Regions from separate parts of the Lentzea sp. NPDC092896 genome, predicted to be linked through region 2. Evidence: riboswitches for the same ligand, from Rfam matches in the RefSeq annotation. Region 2 holds a riboswitch; the other holds the start of a gene.
The links. Region 2 has a riboswitch for cobalamin ahead of ACIQF0_RS20880 (FecCD family ABC transporter permease). Riboswitches for the same ligand answer to the same signal wherever they lie in the genome.

Region 1 (7,020 bases), on a different contig from region 2:
AACAGGGTGGTGTGGACGAACAGCGGGGACTACATCGCGTTGTTCTCCGACGCGAACCTGCTTCCTGGGTCGAACGAACAGGCCGAACTGATCGTCATCAACGCACGCACCGGCGAACAGCGGCGCCATCCCTGTGGCTTTTGCTACGACATCACCACGACCGGTCCGGACAGCGTGCTGCTCAACGTGGGTTTGACGGGTTCGGTCGGGGATCGATTCCAGACGGTCGACCTGCGCACGGGGGAGAGAAAGGACGACACCCGATTCCCGCCCGCGCTCGACTCACCGAACTCGCGAGCGTTCCTCGTCAGCACCCGCAGGCATGTGATCACCATGCAGTACAACGGCAAGGGGAAGGTCGTCCTGGTGCTGGCGGAGTCCGGCGCGGCGGCCAAGCAGTTCGGGACCCACAGCTCCAACTACTACACACCTGTCGCGCCCTACGAGAACGGTGACGGCGAAAAGTACGCACTCGCCGTGGCCGAGAGTGATGGGTGCGGAGGTCGGTCTGCGGTTCGCATCCTGGACGTCAGCGGCAAGGCGACGAACACCGACACGTCCGCGATGATGCCGCCTGGTGCCGGGAGTGGATTCCGGGTGACCGATCTGTGGTGGACCCCGAAGGGCGAGTTGCGGGCGACTGCCAACTCGTGGACCTGCACCGATCTCAAGCCGAACAACAACGGCACGCACGTGCTGCACAGCGCCGGGGACCTTTGGGTGTTGGAGAACGGCAAGTGGGTCAAGGGAGGCATGGACGCTGTGACGATGGTGCGTGATCTGGGCAACGGCACCACCGCAGCGCTCACCGTGCCGAGCTGCCTCGGTCAGACCGACCCGAACGCGAACTGCACCTCCGGACCACTTGTGCTCCAACGAGACGGCAAACGCACCGTGGTCGCCGAGAAGGCGATGTTCCTCTCGACGCCGCCGATCAGCGTGCCGGCACCGCAGCCCACCACCAGTTCGGTCGTCGCGGCTGCACCTCCCGCGTCCCTCGCCGGCACGTGGTCGCAGCACGCCGGAAGCCTCACCATCGCCCCGGACGGCCTGGTGACGATGAGCTACCAGTCCACCGTGACCGTGATGCCGACCTTCCCGGAACTCACGATGCGGATCACCGAGGTGACCGGTGACCGTGCCACCGCAACGGTGCTCACGAGCAACGACACCGCGATGCCCAACGGCGCGAGCGTGGTGTTCGAGCGGAAGTTCCCCGGACTGATGATGAGCGGCCCGTCTGGACTGACGTTGCGATGGTGTGACGCCACGAACCGAGCCAAGGGCGAGTGCGGGGCCTGACCGAACCACTAGCTCCAGCAGTCGTGCGGCACGAGGGTGGGCGAGACTGGTGCCCACTCAGGAACAGCGGGCAGAGCGCGTCCCGCAGCCGTGTCCACCGGCCGCGTCGTCGGCAGGTCCAGCCACGTCTTCCGCTCCGCCCCGAGCCCACTGGACAGCGGGAACCTCATCCCCACGGCCTGCCGCAGCCGGATCTCGTCGGCCAGCTCGGCGGCGCGCGGCGTGGCGACGAGCCACTCGCGCAACGGCCCCCACAACCACAGCGCGGGCCCGTCCGGCAGGTCGATCCCGATCTCGGTCCCATCGGCGGCGCACCGGCGGATCGGGGCGAGCCCACCGCGCACCGAACCCGCCTGGACCACGTGCCACGCGGCCAGCGGCACGTGCAGCGAGGACGGCGGCACCGTCTCGGTCACCAACTCGGGAGCCGCCGTGCCGAACCCCAGCACCGTCCTGCGCACCGACACCGACAGCCGGACCCCGTTGCCCAGCGGCTCGGTGATCACCGGCAGCGACTCCGGGTACGGCACCGAGGACGGCACCACCGGCGCGGACGGCGGTCTGCCCGGGGACGGTTCCCCGGCCTGGGCGGGGGCTACGGGCTCCCAGTTCGCGTTCAGCGGGCGCGGCGGAGCGAACTCCGCGCCGCCGGGCTCGAATCCGTTGCGCAGCTTCGGGTTGACCTTCCACACCTCGGCCGCCGCGAGGCCGCCGTACCGTGCGACCCGGCGGCGGCGTCGTTCGATCTCGGCCGCCAGCCCGCGTGGGTCTGCACAAGGCACGATGATGTCGTCGGCGTACCGGATCCAGACCGCGGGGCCGCGGGAGAGCACGATCTGCTCGGTGATGCCGTCGCTCTGGTCGATGCGGTGCGTGAGTTCGTCGCGGAGTTCTCCCGGCTGCACGAGCACGACCGCCGCGAGTGGCACGCCGAACACCGGGGAGTCGACCAAAGCGTCGTTCGCCAGGCGGCTGTAGTAGACGCGGTCCTGTTCGATCACCACGGCCAGTCCGGCGGACAGCGGCACGATGATCGGCGCGTCGTTCATCGGCGCAACTCCGGCGGTAGCAAGGGAATCAGGGCGTTGAGGTAGTTCGCGGCCGTTGTGTTGTGCCGGGTGCCCTTGCGGTGCACGGTGATCCTGCCGCCGCCGAGTGACAGTCCTGCCGTCGACTCGGTGGGCGCGGCGGTCAGTGCCGGGGTCAGGCGCCGCACGAACGCGAAGTCGTCGCAGAACACCAGGAAGCGGTCGTCGAACGCGGGCACGCCCAGGGCCACCGCGCCCGCGTTCTCGTCGCGTGGGTCTGGCAGCAGGCGTTCCACCACGCGCAACGGCGGGCACGGGCCGAGGTCCGTGCTCACCGACACGATGGTCTCCGTGCGGGCGCTCACGTCGTCGCCTGGGGCGGACGCGAGGCCAACGATCCTCGTCTCCGAGTGGACCGCGAACGTGCGGCCGCCCGCGGAGAGCGTGGACGCCGCCGACTCCTCCGGCCAGAGCCACTTCCGCCACCAGCGCATCAGATGTCGAGCTCCTGGTCCGTCTTCGACGACTCGTCGCCCTTGGAGCCGTACGTCACGGTCTTGTAGATGCCGTCGGCGTACCCGGCGACCTTGTTCGCGATCTTGACCGGGTCCGTGTACTTCGCGCCGTCGGGGCCGCTCTTGTCCAGCCCGGCCGCCTTCTTCAGCTGGTCCTTCGCGGCCTTGCCCAGCGCCTCGCCGAACGAGCCCGGCTTGTCGGCCACGCCCTCGCGGAAGGCGTTGCCGACCTTCGAGTTCCTGAGCACCTCGCGGATCCGCCGCAGCACGTCCATGATCTTCTGGATCACCGAACGGACCTTGCCGACCTCCTTGCCGGCCTTGGCGGTCGAGATCCCCGCCTCGACCGGGGTGGCGGCGGCCGCGGCGGCCTCGGAGGCCCCGCACGTCGGGACGGCCGCGATCTGCGCGGCGACCCACGTGACGACCAGCCACTCGATCAGGTCGCTCAGGATCCCCTTGATGACGTCCTCGGCCACCTGCATGAACATCGAACTGCCCTGCAGCAGCGACGCGATGTGGCCCGCGGTGCCCGCCGTGCCCTCGATGCCGTGGTGGAACCCGCCGAGCTTCGCCGCGGCCTTGTCGCCCGCCTCGGACTTCCAGCTCCGCAGGCCCTGACGCAGGTGCTCGTCGAACGTGCGCGCCAGGTCCTCGGTCCGCGTCGCGATGTCGTTGAACGCGCCCGCGGCCTTGCTCGTGGCCGCCGGGTCGCCGGTGACCAGGTCCACGGCCTGCTTCAACGGCGCCACGACGTCGAGCAGCCAGCCGAGTCCTTTGCTGATCAGGAAGTTCAGCGGGTCGGAGATCGCGCCGGCGAGCTTCATGCCGTCCTGCATGAAGTTGTTCATGTCGGAGATGACGCTGACGACGTCCTTCGCGATCGCGGCGCCGTCGCCCTTCTGGAGGTCGTCCCCGAGCTTCGCGCTGTCCTTCATGAGCGAGTAACTGCTGCCACCGAACGGGATCAGCTTCGCGGACGCCTTGCCGACGTTGTCGCCGGAGTACTGGTCGCCGTAGCTCTTGCCGAGTGCGCCGAGGTTCGAGGTGCCCTTGCCGCCGGAGACCATCGGCGGCGCGGTGGCGCTGTCGAGTCCACTTTGGAGCGTCTTGCCGAACGCGTCCGTCGTCGTTTGCTCGTGGCCCGCGTAGGTCTGCGCGGTGGCGGTGAGGGCGGAATCGATCTTGCCGAAGCCCTCGGTCATCTTGCCGAAGTGGCCGTGCAGATCGCCCAGCAACTCGTCGTACTGCTGGTAGAGGCCGAGCAGGTGCCCGAGCGCGCCCCAGCTGACCGCGGGCACCGACGCGGTCGTGACGGCGTCGTTGAGCTTCGTGGAGGTGCCGGAGAGCGTGCCGATGGTCTTCGCGCACCGGGCGATCTCGTCCGCGTGCACCACGATCCCGGTCACCAGCGGTCGTCCTTGCGGAAGATGCTGCCGGTGTCGCCGTCGTCGTCCGCCGGGGAACGGGCCGGTGGGGCGGCGGGCCGGCCGAAGATCTCCTGCTGCGTCGCCAGCACGCGCTCGGCGATCGGGAGGTCGGTGTGGCCCTGCACGATCTCCGCCTGCTGACGCGCGGCCGCGGCGACGGCCAGGTGCAGCGTCGACATCACGGCCTGGGAGAGCTGCGTGGTGCTCAGCCGCTTCGCGTCCTCGGTGAACCGGATCTCCTTGATGGAACCGGACAAACCCGCGACGACCGTGACGGAACGGTCGGGGGACTGGACGCTGGCTTCCACTGTTCTGAGCTCGTTGCCCATCGCGTCGTACTCGGCGGCACGGGCGTCGGCGGCGCGGTTCGCCTGCTCGAAGAACTCGAGCTTCTGACGCATCTGTTCCAGCAACTCAGCGCTGTCAGGCATGCGCCGAACGTACCAATCGCGGCTGGGCGGGGTGGCCGCACCCACGGCCACCCCACACCATCAGGCGACAGCGGCCTTCTCAGGGGCCTTGGCCTTGCGCGACGCCGGGTCGATCAGCAGGCCGAACACCACGCCGATGCCGACGTAGAGCGTGGCGAGCTGGGCGAGCGAACTGAGGCGGAACTGCCACAGCACGTTCACCGGCATGTCCGCGGGGATCGTGTCCGGCGGCGCGGGGAACGCCAGCAGCACCACCGCGACGGCCGCGGCCACCGCGAGCAGCACAGCGGTCGTCCGCACCGGCTGCGACTGGGCGCGCAGCTGTTCGGCGAGCCAGCTCGCGGCCCACACGATCACCAGTCCGGCCACCACGACACCGAGGTAGAGCGCGGTCCGGTAGTTCACCGTCTCCGGGTCACCCACGGCCGGCGGGTTGGCCGGGTACTTGAGCCACGGCAGCAGCGCCACGGCACCGAACACCGCGGCCCCGAACGCGAAGCTGCGGCTGAACGGCGTGCGGTCGGCGAACCAGCGCTTCGACAGCGCGTAGGCCGTGGCGAACACGAGGCCCACCGCGATGCCGACGATCACCACGCCGAGCATGCCGCCCACGACCTGGGCGCCACGGCTGACCAGCTCTTCCTCGCCGCCGTGCGTGTGGCCGGCCTCTTCGCCGGCGGGTGCCCGTGCCTCCTCGACCGCGAGCGCGGCGCGAATCGGGATCTCGGTCACCAGCAGCTGCACGAGCGCGGAGGCGACGCCAGCAATACCGCCGGCCGCGACTCCGCGCAGCGCAAGGGACTTGTACGTCGTCGTCATGTCTTCCCTGCCTGGGATCGGGGGATCAGTGGCAGGGGACGCCGAGCGCGTGGCGGCCGTCGTGGAAGAACTCGTGCAGCAACTCGGAACCCGCGCCGAGCGCGAGACCGTTCTCCTGCAGGACGAGGTACGTGACGATCAGGCCGAGAAGTGCGGCGGCGAACGCCCACTTGGGCACCTGGACGGCGGACAGATTTGCTGCGGGGCTCGTCATGACGGGCTCCTCCATACCTCGTGGAAGGTCAACTCTCCTTGCGGCGCCGCAGCCGGTCTCCTGACTCCCGGATCAACGCTGCCCCCGCGTCTTCCCAGCCCTCTCGCGAGGACCAGTGACGTGCTCGGCGGGGATCGCTTCCCGGTCACAGTGGCGAGGACCGCGCCGGATTTTCACCGGCTTCCCGTCACTGCGGCGCGTGCACCGTAAGTTGATCCATCGGTTAAGCACAACCGGCCATAAGAGTTGTTGCGTTCCTCACTTCACGAGTGGACAGTCACCACACTTCCCACCTGCGGCGACGCGGTAGTAGAGACAACACGACCGACGCCGGAACGTGACCTCGCCGGGAAAACTGAGGAATTCTCCCGCCTGTTCGAACGGCGGTGAGCTCATGAGCCGTTCGCCGCGTTCTTCCGCTTCCTCGGCGGTGAGCATGCGTGCGCGCACAACCATTTTGAGCGCGCCCGCGACGTTCGACATCGCGTTGCCCCACAACAATCCACGCGCCACCGGCGTGACGGCCTGGATCGCTTCCACCACCGGTTCGAGCGCCTCTGCGGCCTTCGGGCCCAGTCTCGGCTGGTCGATGCGGACGCTCAGGCCGTTCGCGGGGTGGTGCTGCCACCAGAGGTTCTCCGGGCGGACGTCGATCGGGATGCCCGCGGCCGTGAGCGGGCTGAGCAGCCGTGCCGTGTAGCTGAGGAAGAACAGGCTGGCCGCTACGCGTGGTTCCTCCGCTTTGTACCGGATCGCGATCGCGTCGATGGTGTTCTTGAGCGCCGGACCTTCCAACAACGCCGTTCCCGGCAGCCAGGACTCGTCCGGGCGGCCCACGTCGAGCGCGAAGAACGGGTTGATTCCGCGCACCCGGCGCAGTGCTTCGAGGACCTCGGCGAACTCAGACACAGAAGTTCACGCTACTGGGTGTCCATGCAGGACAGATCACGTCCACGGCCTGGGACAGATGTGACCGCGGTGTGGACGGGGGTCGCCGGGATGGGAGGATGTCATGCCGTGAAGACCTTCGATTCCCTGTTCGCTGAACTGACCGAACGAGCCGCCACCAAGCCGGAGGGTTCCGGCACCGTTGCTGCGCTCGAGGCCGGGGTCCATGCGCAGGGCAAGAAGGTCCTGGAGGAGGCGGGCGAGGTCTGGATCGCCGCCGAGTACGAGTCCGACGAGAAGCTCTCCGAAGAGATCTCGCAGCTGCTCTACCGCCTCCAGGTGCTCATGCTGGGCCGTGGGCTCACCCTCGAAGACGTCTACAAGTACCTCTGA
Region 2 (7,020 bases):
GGGCGACTACACCAAGCTCGACGCCGCGAAGCTCAACGAGATGAAGATCGGCCCCGGCACCGCGCCGAAGGCCCAGATCTTCGCGCTGAAGGTCTTCGGCTGCGAGGGCTCGACCAACGTCACCTCGCAGGCGCTCGACTGGTCGCTCGACCCCGACGGTGACGGCGACTTCTCCGACCACCTCGACGTGGTCAACCTGTCGCTCGGCTCCGACTACGGCGCACCGGACGACCCCGACAGCCTGTTCGTGAAGAAGCTGTACAAGGTCGGCGTCATGCCGGTCTTCTCCGCGGGCAACGGTGGCGACCTCTACGACATCGGCGGCTCGCCGGGCAACACGCCCGAGGCGCTGACCGTCGCGTCCGTGCGCGACTCGTTCGTGCTGCGCGACGGCGCCGAGGTGAAGGGCCAGGGCCTCAAGCCCGGTCAGTACAGCCAGAGCTTCACCGGTTACCTGGGCTACAACAAGGAACTGCCGGTCGTGAAGCTGTCGCAGGCTGGCAACGCCGACGGCTGCGTCGCGATCACCGACAACGTCGCCGGCAAGTTCGTGTGGCTGGAGTGGGACGACAACGACGCCACGCGCCGTTGTGGTTCGGCCGTCCGCGCGAACAACGTGCAGGCCGCCGGTGGCCAGGGCGTGCTCCTTTCGTCCACTTTGGAGAACTTCGCGGCGGGCATCGCCGGCAACGCGGGCATCCCGATGTTCCAGTTCACCGGCTCCGCCACCGCGGCGATCCGCCCGGCGCTGAACGCGGGCACGCTGGTCGTCCGCCTCGCGGGTGACCTGCGCACCTCGACGCCGACGTACGACCAGTCCATTTCGGACACCCCGAGCGCGTTCACCAGCCGCGGCACCCGCGGCCAGTCCATCAAGCCGGACGTCGCGGCCCCCGGTGACACGATCTCGTCGACCGCCGTCGGTTCCGGCAACGACCGCCTGGTGATCTCGGGTACGTCGATGGCGTCCCCGCACGTCGCCGGCATCGCCGCCCTGGTCCGCCAGGCGCACCCGGACTGGACGCTGGAAGAGGTCAAGGCCTCGATCATGAACACCGCCGGTGCGGACGTGAAGGAAGACGGCAAGACCTTCGCCCCCAACCGGGTCGGCACCGGCCGCGTGGACGGCAAGTCCGCGATCGACAACCAGGTCCTCGCGTACGTCGAGGAGGACAACGGCTACGTCAGCGCGAACTTCGGCGTCGTCGAGGTCTCGAAGCCGGTCGAGAAGTCCAAGACCATCAAGCTGGTCAACAAGTCCACGAAGTCCGTGGAGTACAAGGTCGGCTACACCGCGGCCACGACGATCCCCGGCGTGAGCTACGTGCTCTCGCAGGACAAGGTGAAGCTGAGCCCGCGCGGTGTCGCGCGCGTCAAGGTGACCCTGAAGATCACCGACCCGAAGGCGCTGCGCAAGACGGTCGACTCGACGGTCGAGCCGAACCAGCTCGACGTGCCGCGCCAGTTCCTCGCGGACGCCTCCGGTCGCGTGACCTTCACGCCGACCGCGGGTGCCACGGTGCCGCTGCGCCTGTCGGTCTACTCGGCGCCGAAGCCGGTCGCGGACATCAAGACCGCGTCCAGCCTCAAGTTCTCCGGCAACAGCAAGCAGGCCGTGCTGAACGTGACCGGCAAGGGCATCGACCAGGGCACGGGCTCGCAGGCCTACCGCTCGCTGATCAGCGTTCTCGAGCTGCAGGCCCAGTCGCCGAAGCTGCGCGACTGCAAGCGCAACGTCACCGAGAACTGCGCGCTCAACGAGACCGCCAAGGGCGGCGACCTCCGCTACGTCGGCGCGGCCTCCACGGCCCCGCTGGCCAAGGCGCAGGGCAAGCCCGAGGAGGCGCTGCTCGCGTTCGGTGTCGCGACCTGGGGCAACTGGTACAACCTGGGCAAGAACACCATCCCGTTCGTCGACATCGACACCAACGGTGACGGCACGGCGGACTTCGAGGTGTTCGCGACCCGCCTGACCGACACCGACCTGCTGGTCGCGTCCACGGTGGACCTGAAGACGGGCGAGACCGTCGACATCCAGGGCGTCAACGGCCTGTTCGGCGACGTCGACGCGAACGTCCAGGACACCAACGTCGTCGTCCTGCCGGTGCTGCTCAGCGCACTGGGCATCGACGCGACGAAGGACACGGCGCGCCTCTCGTACGTCGTGGGCGTCGGCGGCTACTACGCCGCGCCGGGCAACGCGAACAAGCTCGTCGACGTCATCGACCGCAACCTGTCCTACGACCCGCTCAAGCCGGGTCTGTGGGCGCAGGGCGGCGGCGACGCGGCGCTCTCGTACCTCGCGAAGCCGGGTACCGCGCTCGTGGTGAACAAGAACGAGGCCTCGCTGAAGGCCGACAAGTCCGAGGGCCTGCTGGTCCTGAACCACCACAACGCCAACGGTGACCGCGCGTCGGTCGTCCTGGTGAAGTCGAGTGGCCGGGGCAGCGCCTACTAGATCGGATGTTTCACGAGAGGCCCGGTTCTTCGTTTGGAACCGGGCCTCTCGGCGTGTCACGGCCCGGAACTGCCTCCCGTCACCCCTTGACGCGACCCCGTTCCTGCGGTCGAGTGACACTCGAAAGTGGGATATGGGCCGTGTGGGTGTCCCGCAGTACGGGAGATAACACCCCGATGGGGTGTCCGGCATGCGGCGGGCGGCCTGGATGCCGGTAGCCTTTCGCGAAGGAAAGTAGTCCCACCAATTGGGGACTGACACCTGGGAGGTGTGTGGATGCGGCTCGCAGTGATCCCAGGAGACGGGATCGGGCCCGAGGTCATCGCTGAGGCCCTGAAGGTCCTCGGAGAGGTCGTTCCGGCGGCCGAGATCACTCGCTACGACCTCGGCGCGGCGCGCTGGCACGCCACGGGAGAGTTGTTGCCCGAGTCGGTGCTGGGAGAGCTTCGCCAGCACGACGCGATCCTGCTCGGCGCGGTGGGCGACCCGTCGGTGCCGAGCGGAATTCTGGAGCGGGGCCTGCTTCTGAGGCTGCGCTTCGAACTCGACCACCACGTGAACCTCCGCCCGGCTCGTCTCTACCCCGGTGTCCGCAGCCCGCTCGCGGACCCGCCGGAGATCGACATGGTGGTGGTCCGCGAGGGCACGGAAGGCCCGTACGCGGGCAACGGCGGCCTGCTCCGCAAGGACACGCCGCACGAGATCGCCACCGAGGTCTCGCTGAACACCTCGTTCGGCGTCGAGCGCGTGGTCCGGGACGCCTTCGCGCGTGCGTCGAACCGTCAGCGCCGGCACCTGACCTTGGTGCACAAGACGAACGTCCTCACGCACGCCGGCTCGTTGTGGTCGCGCGTCGTGGAGGAGGTCTCGCTGCAGCACCCGGACGTCACCGTGGCCTACCAGCACGTGGACGCGGCGACCATTCACATGGTCACCGACCCGGGCCGTTACGACGTGATCGTCACCGACAACCTGTTCGGCGACATCCTGACCGACCTCGCCGCCGCCGTCACGGGTGGCATCGGCCTGGCCGCGTCGGGAAACATGGACGTGACCCGTCGCAACCCGTCGATGTTCGAGCCGGTGCACGGTTCGGCGCCGGACATCGCGGGCCAGGGCATCGCGGACCCGACGGCCGCCGTGCTGTCGGTCGCGCTGCTGCTCGACCACCTCGGCGAGCACGAGTCGGCCCGCCGGATCGAGGCCTCCGTGGCCTTTGATCTCGCTACCAGGGACCACCAGTCGCCTGGGGCCACCTACGCCATCGGCGATCGTCTCGCGGCACTCGTGTCGTCGAACGTCCGCACTGGCTGAGGTTCATCCGCTCGACGTTTTGAAGCCCCGGCCGGACTTTCCGGCCGGGGCTTCGGCGTTCTCCGCGTCAGAGCTGGCCGTTGGCCTCACGCCACGCGCGCTCCTTCTTGATCCACTCGTTGTCCTGCGGGAACTCGTCGATCGTCGGCACGCGCCGGATCTCGGTCTTGAACCCCGGGCCGGTCAGCGGCATGCGCTTGGCCCACTCGATCGCTTCTTCCTTCGACGAGACGTTGAGCAGGTAGAAGCCGTTGAACAGCTCCTTGGTCTCGCCGTACGGGCCGTCCGTGACGACCGGCGGCTCGGCGGAGTAGTCCACGACGACGCCCTCGGACGGCTCGGACAGACCCTCGGCGGCCAGCAGCACACCGGCGCGGATCAGCTCCTCGTTGAACGCGCCGACCGTCTCCAGCATCTTGTCGAAGTCGACCTCGCCCATGTTCGCGAAGCCCTCGTCGGTGGCGCGCATGATCAGGATGTACTTCACGGTGGATCTCCTCGCTCGGTGTCTTCCTCGGTGACGTCCACAGGTCGAACGGACCGCGGGCCGGATCGACATCACACCCGAAAATTCTCGAACTTTCTGTTTCCGCAGGTAGGGTCGCCTCAGTCGTGCGTGGGGGAAGACCGGTCGAAGTCCGGCGCTGACCCGCAACGGTAGGTCTCCTGATCAGGAGACGAGCCCGAACACCCGCTCACGGTGACCGAGAAGTTCCGACTCCGCCGTGGACTGCGGGAAGGACCCAGTGCTCTCCAAGATCAGCGTGCTCGTCGGCGTGCTCGCCGTCAGTCTCGTCGCGGGCGTCGCGCTCGGCCCCGTCTCCGTTCCGTTCGACCTCACGCTCGAACTGCTGTGGGCGGCGCTGACCGGCGGCACGATCCCCGCCGACCTCGCCGGGCAGTACCACATCGTCTGGGACATCCGGCTTCCCCGAGTTCTGCTCGCGGCCGTCGTCGGCGCCGGCCTGAGCACGGTCGGCGTCGCCATCCAGGCGATGGTCCGCAACGCGTTGGCAGACCCGTACGTGCTCGGCATCTCGTCGGGCGCGAGCGTGGGCGCGACGGCGGTGGCGACGCTCGGCATCCTGTCCGGCCTCGGCGTCTACGCGTTGTCGGTGGGAGCGTTCCTGACCGGTCTCGGCGCTACCGCCCTGGTCTACATCACCGCACGCACGAGCCGAGGGCTCACACCGTTGCGGCTCGTGTTGACCGGGACGGCGCTGGCGTACGGGTTCTCCGCCGTGGCGATGCTGCTGGTGTTCCAGGCACCGCGCGGTGAGGCGGCGCGGGCCGCGATGTTCTGGTTGCTCGGCAGCCTCGGCGGGGCGAACTGGCAGTCGCTGCCGGTCGCCGCCGTGGTGACCGCGGCCGGCATCGTCTACCTGGCGACCAAGGCGCGGCAGCTCAACGCGCTGGCGATGGGCGACGAGACCGCGACCACGCTCGGCGTGGCGGTCAACCGGTTCCGCACGCACCTGTTCATCGTCACCGCGGCCATGACCGGTGTGCTGGTGGCGGTCAGCGGTGCCGTCGGGTTCGTCGGACTGATGCTGCCGCACCTGACGCGCATGGTAGTGGGCGCCGACCACCGCAAGGTCCTGGCGCTCGCACCGCTGGCCGGAGCGTCGTTCCTGGTCTGGGTGGACGTGGCCGCGCGCATGCTCGCGGCACCGGAGGAACTCCCGCTCGGCGTCATCACGGCCGCGCTCGGCGTGCCTTGCTTCATCTTCCTGATGCGTCGCAAGTCCTACGTCTTCGGAGGCCGCTGATGCGCGTCGAGCTGAACGACGTCGCCGTCCGGAACATCATCTCCGACGTTTCTTTGCACGCCTCTGGCGAGGTTGTCGGCATCGTGGGCCCGAACGGCAGCGGCAAGTCCACGACGCTGCGCTGCGTGTACCGGGCGTTGAAGCCCGACGCCGGCACTGTGCTGCTCGACGGCTCGAACGTCCACAAGCGACATGATGTCGCCCGCCACCTCGCGGCGTTGACCCAGGAGTCGCAGGTCGAGTTCGACTTCACGGTCACCGAGGTCGTGGAGATGGGCCGGCTGCCGCACGACCGTGATCCGGTCCGCGACTCTCGGGTGGTGGCCGAGGCACTGTCCACGGTGGACGTTTCACATCTCGCTTCGCGCAGCTTCCTCAGTTTGTCCGGTGGTGAGCGACAGCGCGTGCTCATCGCCCGCGCGATCGCCCAGGAGCCGCGGGTGCTCGTGCTGGACGAGCCCACGAACCATCTCGACATTCGCCATCAGCTCGATGTTCTCCAGCTCACGCGTGGGCTGGGGATCACGGTGCTGACGGTTCTGCACGACCTGAACCTCGCTGCTTCCTTCTGCGACCGGCTGTACGTGTTGGACGAAGGACGGATCGTCGCGTCCGGCACACCGGCGGAGGTTCTCGTGCCTGAACTGATCGCCAAGGTTTTCCACGTCACCGCGCACGTCGTGCGGCATCCGACCACGGGAGTTCCCCAGCTCCTGTTCGATCAGGAGGTCACCCCTTGAGAACCGTTGTCCTTGCCGCTGTGCTGTTGGTCTCCGGCTGCGGCGCCACGGTCGCCCAGGACACCTCCGCGTCCGACCCCGTGACGGTCACGAACTGTGGTCAGCAGGTCACGTTCGACAAGATTCCGTCCAAAGTGGTCACCAACGACACCGGGATCACCGAGTTGATGTTCGCGCTGGGACTCAAGGACCGGATGGCGGGTTACGTCATCAGCGGCGTGGACTCCGTCGACGTGCGCACCTCGCCGTGGAAGGCCGACTTCGGGAGCGTGAAGCATCTGTCCGACAAGGTCTCCAAGGAGGTCGTGCAGGGCGCGAACGCCGATCTGGTCTTCGCCGGCTGGAACTACGGGTTCAGCGAGAGCACCGGGTTCACGCCGGACGCGTTGAAGGCGTTGGGGATCGGGACCTACCAGCTGACTGAGGCCTGTCGGAACGGGGTGGGCAAGCAGCGCGGCATCATGCCCGCGTTGGACGCGCTGTACACGGACCTGCGCAACCTCGGGAAGATCTTCCGGGTCGAGGCCAAGGCTGAGGAGCTCGTGAAGGGGTATCAGGAGCAGATCGCCCGTGCCGGGAAGTTGATGGAGGGGAAGCCTCGGCCGAAGGTGTTCCTGTACGACAGCGGGCAGGACCAGCCGTTCACGTCCGGGAAGAACGCCGCGCCTCAGGACGTGATCTCGAAGGCGGGTGGGGACAACATCTTCGGGGATTTGAACGACAGCTGGACGACGGTCAA

Region 1: another riboswitch for cobalamin. It lies ahead of ACIQF0_RS05195 (CbtB-domain containing protein); the one in region 2 lies ahead of ACIQF0_RS20880 (FecCD family ABC transporter permease).

The regions. Positions count from the first base shown of each region.
Region 1 covers NZ_JBIVPX010000001.1:1,170,175-1,177,194, forward strand. Annotated here, with positions in the region: gene ACIQF0_RS05165 (hypothetical protein) at 1-1,302, shown strand, start outside; gene ACIQF0_RS05170 (hypothetical protein) at 1,311-2,351, opposite strand; gene ACIQF0_RS05175 (hypothetical protein) at 2,348-2,824, opposite strand; gene ACIQF0_RS05180 (hypothetical protein) at 2,824-4,254, opposite strand; gene ACIQF0_RS05185 (YbaB/EbfC family nucleoid-associated protein) at 4,251-4,706, opposite strand; gene ACIQF0_RS05190 (CbtA family protein) at 4,767-5,525, opposite strand; gene ACIQF0_RS05195 (CbtB-domain containing protein) at 5,551-5,739, opposite strand; cobalamin riboswitch at 5,772-5,963, opposite strand; gene ACIQF0_RS05200 ((2Fe-2S)-binding protein) at 5,998-6,648, opposite strand; gene ACIQF0_RS05205 (phosphoribosyl-ATP diphosphatase) at 6,757-7,020, shown strand.
Region 2 covers NZ_JBIVPX010000004.1:3,208-10,227, forward strand. Annotated here, with positions in the region: gene ACIQF0_RS20865 (S8 family serine peptidase) at 1-2,458, shown strand, start outside; gene ACIQF0_RS20870 (3-isopropylmalate dehydrogenase) at 2,735-3,772, shown strand; gene ACIQF0_RS20875 (YciI family protein) at 3,840-4,259, opposite strand; cobalamin riboswitch at 4,354-4,486, shown strand; gene ACIQF0_RS20880 (FecCD family ABC transporter permease) at 4,519-5,541, shown strand; gene ACIQF0_RS20885 (ABC transporter ATP-binding protein) at 5,541-6,281, shown strand; gene ACIQF0_RS20890 (ABC transporter substrate-binding protein) at 6,278-7,020, shown strand, end outside.